3 regions of the Photobacterium sp. S4TG1 genome follow, and region 1 is predicted to be linked to each of the others. Evidence: riboswitches for the same ligand, from Rfam matches in the RefSeq annotation. Region 1 holds a riboswitch; each other region holds the start of a gene.

Region 1 (2,279 bases):
ATTTTCATCGATGAATTTATATTTAGCAGGACGAGTAGCACGCTTAGCTTTTGGTGCTTTTGCTAAGCTTGCTAGCAATTCTTCTGGGTCAATACCGTCAGCTAATAGCATTTCACGATATTGAGCTAGTTTTTCATTACGCTCATTTTCTTTTGCTTGTTCTTCAGCTTCAGCTTCTGAACGTTCAGTAACAACTGTTGTTAGTTTATCCAACGCTTCTTCAAGTTGCTCTAGTGTATATTCACGCGAAAGTGCGCGTAGGCTTCGAAGGTTTAAAAGCGCTTTCATTGCATCAGACATTTTATATTTCCTGTTATTTTTAATTAACTGTAAATAATAATAGCAGCATTAAAACATTTTTTGCAATAGTAATACTTTTATACATTACGTGTAAAACATTTTAATCATTTCTTTATTTAAAAAATAGTTATATTCGGTATATGAGGCTATTTATAAAATGATTCTTCATTAATAGTATAAATACGAGCCAAATAGTTTTGGTTATTGTTACTGCTCTTTATATGTTAAATGATAATAAAATTTAAAATGTTATACCACTTCGTTATTGCTGAACGTTTATGGTTGTTACCAATTCATTTGTGATATCTATTGTTAATGATTTTGACTTATGGTGTTGCAAACTTGAATCGTTTACGTAGAATGTTTTATTACATCTTTAATGATAAGGGTAGAGGTGCATTGTTTATTAGTAACTAATATGAGGGTGATACCGACGACTATTAGTGAAAGGAGTCAATGCCGAAGTAAGATGCATATTATCAAATATTCTTACTGGGGTTACATTGAATAAGTGTAATACTGCCATAGTAGATAAAGATATAACTATGGAGCGCTACTGTAGAGGCTGGGAAGGCTAACCTTCTTTCTATATACTCAATTGAATATGCCATCATGGTTATATCTAACAGTAGATCTTCTAACCAGAATTGGTTGTCGTAGAGATTATAAACTTTGATAGATTATTCCCACTCATTAACATCCATTATTCCGCCACTAGTCGCACTTGGCTTGGCGATTTTAACACGTAGAGTTTTATTGTCTTTAGGTACAGGTGTTGTGCTTGGAGCATTATTTCTTAATGATTTTTCTTTCACTAATACAGCGTCCTATCTTGCTACATCAATCAAAGGGTTATTCATTGCAGATGATGGCATTAATACTTGGAACATGAGTATTGTGCTGTTTTTAATCTTGCTCGGGATGACCACTGCCTTATTAACACTGTCTGGTGGCACCCGTGCTTTTGCTGAATGGGCACAGACAAAAATAAAGACCAAGCGTGGGGCAAAACTTTTGGCCGCTTTTTTAGGGGTATTCATTTTTGTCGACGACTATTTTAATAGCCTTGCGGTTGGTTCTATTGCTCGACCAGTGACTGATCGTTTTCATGTGTCACGCTCAAAATTAGCTTATATCCTTGATTCAACGGCAGCACCAATGTGTGTATTAATGCCAGCATCGAGTTGGGGGGCTTATATTATTACGCTTATTGGTGGCATATTAGTGACCCATGGTGTTACTGAATATACGCCATTAAGTGCCTTTATGACGTTAGCACCAATGAATTTTTATGCTATTTTTGCCTTAGCAATGGTTTTTGTTGTGTCATGGTTTCAGTGGGACATTGGCCCGATGAGAAAACATGAGATTGCTGCAAATCACGGCTGTGGTACGGATGAGGGGGGGGATGTTGATGATCAGGCGAAAGATTTAACAGAAGAGCTTGATATAAAAGAGAGCTTACAAGGCCGTGTTGGTGATTTAGTGTGGCCAATTATTATTCTTATTATCGCCACGTTCTTCTTTATGGTGTTTACGGGCTATCAAGTTCTTATCTCTGAAGGTAAACCGTTTTCATTATTAGGCGCTTTTGAAAATACCAATGTTGGTCAAGCACTATGTCTGGGTGGTGGCTTTGGTTTAATTGCTGCTATTATTCCTGTATTTCGTCAGCGTATTGCCGCCAAAGAGATCAGTAATACACTTTGGGTTGGCGCAAAATCAATGTTTGGTGCGATTTTAATTTTATTATTTGCATGGAGTATTGGTGGCGTTATTGGCGATATGAAAACAGGTCAATATTTATCAACGCTTGTTCAAGGCAATATTAATCCTGCATTATTACCAATGATCTTGTTTTTGTTATCAGGCATTATGGCATTCTCAACCGGTACTTCATGGGGAACGTTTGGAATTATGTTACCTATTGCCGGTGATCTTGCTGGTGCGACCGAAATTAGCCTAATGTTACCTATGCT
Region 2 (2,279 bases), on a different contig from region 1:
CCCAACTAGTGCCGGTCGCAAAAGACATACCACACGATAGTAAGAACACTAATGCAGGCAGTAACTCAACAGGTAACCCATATTTTGTTAATGATGCTAAGTATTGTCCTGTTTGCATGTCGCTTACAACAGTACCAATCGTCCATGCAAATAACAGAATGATAATTGCTGGCATCATCGCTTGAACACCTTGAGGTGCAGCTGTTAACCATGTTTTTAATGGCAACTTTAAGCGCAGTGCTAACACAATGGACACTGCAAGACTACATAATGCGGCATATACTAATGATGAACCAACATCAGTATGCTCTATTGAGCCGATTAAGCTAAATGCTTGACCTTTAGCCGCTAATACTTCTGCACCGCTGATGATCATAAATACAACGCTAGAAACAGTCAGAGTAAGAATTGGTAAGACCATATCAATCATGGTGCCATTACCTTCACCTTCAGTAGTGATTTCTAATCCTTTAGGGTGACCTTTTGATTCATCCCAAAGTTGGCCGTCACGTGCGCGTTCTTCGTGCTTACGCATTGGACCAATATCAAGTTGGAACGTGATAACCACAAGCACCATTAATAAGGTAAACACAGCATACAAATTCATTGGAATCATCTGTACGAATAATGAAATCGGACTCGTTTCAGTAATATCGTTGGTCACCAAAATACCGCCAAGGATCGCAATGATATATGCGCCCCACGATGAAATAGGGGTAATAACACATACAGGTGCTGCGGTTGAATCTAACAGGTAAGCTAATTTTGCACGTGAAATTTGAAAACGGTCAGTTACGGGACGACAAATAGGTCCAACAGATAGGCTGTGGAAGAAGTCATCAATAAAGAAGGCAAATACCATCATACCCGTTAAGATATTGGCACTGCGACGATCTTTACAGCGACGAACACCCCATTCAGCAAATGCCTTGGTTGCGCCTGTTGCGGTCATTAAGCTAATCAAACCACCGAGTAATAACATAAATAATAACATGTTAACGTTACTGGTATTGATCGCACCATCAGCCCAAACTAAGCCAAGAATTTGATGTAAAAGATATTGTAGTGCTGCGAGTGGGTTGAAATTATTTAGAAGGATTGATCCTGCAATAATGCCCACGCCTAAAGACAACAATACGCGGCGGGTAGTAATTGCAAGAATAACTGCCAGTAGTGCGGGAACTACCGATAATAACGAATCAGAATATTGAACTAAATTCATGGATCTCTTAAACACCTATAATAAGGTGGAGATCTACCGAAAGGATAGAGAAACAGATTTCTTTAGAAATAATACTTCTTATCCCTTAGGGTAGCGCTCCATAGACAACATAACTATGGCAGTTCTGTACTTATTAAATACAGAACCAGCGATTATTGATGACTCAATAATTACTTCGGCGCTGACTCCTTTCTTCGGCTCTCATTGGGGATCTCCCTCCAACCGAATACTTTTAGGCAGCGCGCCTCTACTCAAAGGATTAGTCTTGACTATACCTAGATATTTCTCACAAGCAATAAAAAATAATGCTAAATTGTGTAATAGGTTTAAAATACAGCAGCTCAGCTAACTGATTATAGTTTCAATCAGTTAGCGCATGCTTATTTCGTTATTGTTGCATATTGTTTCGTTATTCAGGATTGTCGTTCATCGGTTGGGTCATATTGTGAATATTGCCTGCAAATCCTGCTTTGATAAGATCTTGACGAATTTTAGTTACCTCTTTTTCTGTCACAGGGATATTTCTTCCCCCTAATTTTTGACGTACAAATGTAATTAATTGAGCCAAATCAGCATCATTTAAAACTGTGTTAAAACTACTCATTGGCATAAAATCTATTTCTTGTTCTAAGAAGTTTGGCATTAAACCGCGAATAGTAACAGCAATGGTGTCATACGGATCTTTATGCATGATAATGCCATTATTAAGCAGTGCTGGTGCAATACCTTCGCGACCTTTACCATCTGGGCCATGACAAGCACCACAGGTTTGAATATACAGTCCATATAATTGCTGATCTTTAGTTTGTTGATCGGCAGAACCTTCAGCTAAATTAGGATTCTGAATATTTATTTGTGCTGGCGTTAAATCACCAAAGCCAGGTGGTGTAATTTGACCAACCGATTTATCTAATACGTTATATTTGTCGCCTGTAATAAGGTATTCCGCAATAGCACTGACATCTTCACGGGTTAAATAACGGGTACTGTTTTTTACCACTTCCGCCATCCCACCAAATGCGGTGCCTTTTTCGGAATGGCCTGTTTTAAGAAAATC
Region 3 (2,279 bases), on a different contig from region 1:
CTAACCCTGCACCAATTTCCAAATTGTAACGCTCTAATAACGTCGATCTTACTGCCGCATCATCAACACCTTCAGGAATATAAACCGCATTAAGTTGAGGTAACCGATACGCCTCTGCAACTACAAATTCAATTCCTAATGCTTCAAGTCCAACCTTTAACTCAAGATGTGCCCGTTGATGCCGTTGCCAAGCTTGCTCTAACCCTTCGTTATGTAATAACACTAAAGCTTCATGTAGAGCATATAAACTATTAACAGGCGCAGTATGATGATAACTACGTTTACCTTCACCACTCCAATAACCCAGCACTAAACTTTGATCTAAAAACCAACTTTGCACTGCTGTTTCACGCTGCTGAATTTTATTTATAGCTTGCTCGGAAAACGTCAGCGGCGATAATCCGGGAACACAAGATAAACACTTCTGACTACCGGAATAAACCGCATCAAGTTGCCACTCATCCACCAGCAACGGTACGCCGCCTAAAGATGTTACGGCATCAACAATGGTTAAACAGCCATACTTTCGTGCAATTTCAGCCAAGGTTTTTGCATCAGATAATGCGCCAGTTGACGTTTCTGCATGTACAAAAGCAACAATTTTAATATCAGGATCGGTCTGTAATGCTTGTTCAACCAAAGCTGGAGATACTGGCTCGCCCCATGCATTATCAACCATAATGGCAATACCACCACAGCGTTCAACGTTCTCTCGCATGCGATCGCCAAATACACCATTACGGCAAACTAATACCTTATCTCCTGTCTCAACTAAATTAACAAAACAGGCTTCCATACCCGCACTACCTGGCGCTGACACCGCAATCGTAAACGTATTTTTCGTTTGAAATGCATATTGTAGTAGCTGCTTGAGCTCATCCATCATTTTAATAAATAGCGGATCAAGGTGACCAATTGTCGGTCGGCTTAATGCTTGTAATACTTGTGGATAGATATCAGAGGGCCCCGGCCCCATAAGTGTTCTTTGAGGCGGTATAAAACTGGTGATAGGCATAGATTCAACTCCATTAAATCATGATTATTATCAATAGGGTGATGGAAAGATTAATCGTTATTACAGAGTATTAGAGCAATGCCAAAGCTGCAAGTAACGACCTGAGATCCTGTTAGTTATACCTACTTTTTGTTAACTATCGAGAAATTATCATTTAACAATTGACAACTAAGGGCGATTTCCTATTCAATAACAACAGTGATTATTCACGACAGAAGAGGTGCGTTACCTAGGTAGCCAAATTGAAGGGCCCAACCCTAAATCAATTTTGTGAGGGAGAGTAACGCCGAGATATCACCTGTTTGGGGCAGATGATATCGGCTATGAGAGTTGAATCTCTCAGGCTGTCATCTAAGTCAGGTTGACTATGATGGGGAGCTTCTGGGTAGCCGCACCAGCGTTACTGCCTATTACCTCCTCGACAATGGACGTCGGGAATTCTTCCGAAGCAAAAAGTCTACTTTGCAGTATTTACGATATAAGGGAGAACACCGTAATGAGCATGCTTTCGACCGCAACAACCAACCCAGTAATTGTGGCCAAATTTGGTGGCACCAGTGTCGCTAACTATGCCGCAATGTGTCGCAGTGCCAATATAGTTATTGCTAATCCACACACCAAAATAGTGTTAATAAGTGCTTGCTCAGGCGTGACCAATTTACTGGTAGCCCTAGCCAAGGGTATTAGTGATATCACTTTACGCCAACAACATTTACAGCAATTAACCACAACTCACCAACAGATACTGGATCAACTTCAGCATCCACACGCAGTGAGTGGTGCTATTTACACACTATTAGATGATATAGCTTCTGCCTCTGCGCAGGCAGCAATAGCATCGTCATCACAACTTACTGACAAATTAGTCAGTCATGGCGAGCTATTATCAACCCATCTTTTTAATCAAATTTTAGTCGAAATGAATGCTGCTGCGATTCGATTTGATATTCGTGATGTCATGCGTACTGATACCCAATTTGGTAAAGCATTGCCGCAACCCGAACTTATTCGTCAATTAGCTCAACAACATTTAGTGCCACTTATCGATACTCAGATTGTGGTTTCACAAGGCTTTATTGGCAGTGATGAGCTTGGCAATACCACCACACTGGGGCGAGGCGGCAGTGATTATAGTGCCGCATTAATTGCAGAAGCCGTTGATGCGACCACACTAGAGATCTGGACCGATGTTCCGGGAATGTACACTACCGATCCTCGTATTACAGCTGCAGCCAAACCGATCAAAGAAATCAGCTTTAGTGAA

Evidence for each region. Region 1 has a riboswitch for lysine ahead of VXS03_RS01975 (Na+/H+ antiporter NhaC family protein). Riboswitches for the same ligand answer to the same signal wherever they lie in the genome.
Region 2: linked by a shared signal. The riboswitch ahead of VXS03_RS07880 (Na+/H+ antiporter NhaC family protein) and the one ahead of VXS03_RS01975 (Na+/H+ antiporter NhaC family protein) in region 1 are both predicted to bind lysine.
Region 3: linked by a shared signal. The riboswitch ahead of lysC (lysine-sensitive aspartokinase 3) and the one ahead of VXS03_RS01975 (Na+/H+ antiporter NhaC family protein) in region 1 are both predicted to bind lysine.

Annotation. Positions count from the first base shown of each region.
Region 1 is NZ_JAYXUH010000001.1:409,523-411,801, reverse strand. Features, by position in the region: gene VXS03_RS01980 (H-NS family histone-like protein) at 1-300, opposite strand, end outside; lysine riboswitch at 682-864, shown strand; gene VXS03_RS01975 (Na+/H+ antiporter NhaC family protein) at 973-2,279, shown strand, end outside.
Region 2 is NZ_JAYXUH010000004.1:202,868-205,146, reverse strand. Features, by position in the region: gene VXS03_RS07880 (Na+/H+ antiporter NhaC family protein) at 1-1,222, opposite strand, end outside; lysine riboswitch at 1,306-1,480, opposite strand; gene ccoP (cytochrome-c oxidase, cbb3-type subunit III) at 1,632-2,279, opposite strand, start outside.
Region 3 is NZ_JAYXUH010000009.1:7,273-9,551, reverse strand. Features, by position in the region: gene VXS03_RS11815 (pyridoxal-phosphate-dependent aminotransferase family protein) at 1-1,015, opposite strand, end outside; lysine riboswitch at 1,223-1,404, shown strand; gene lysC (lysine-sensitive aspartokinase 3) at 1,518-2,279, shown strand, end outside.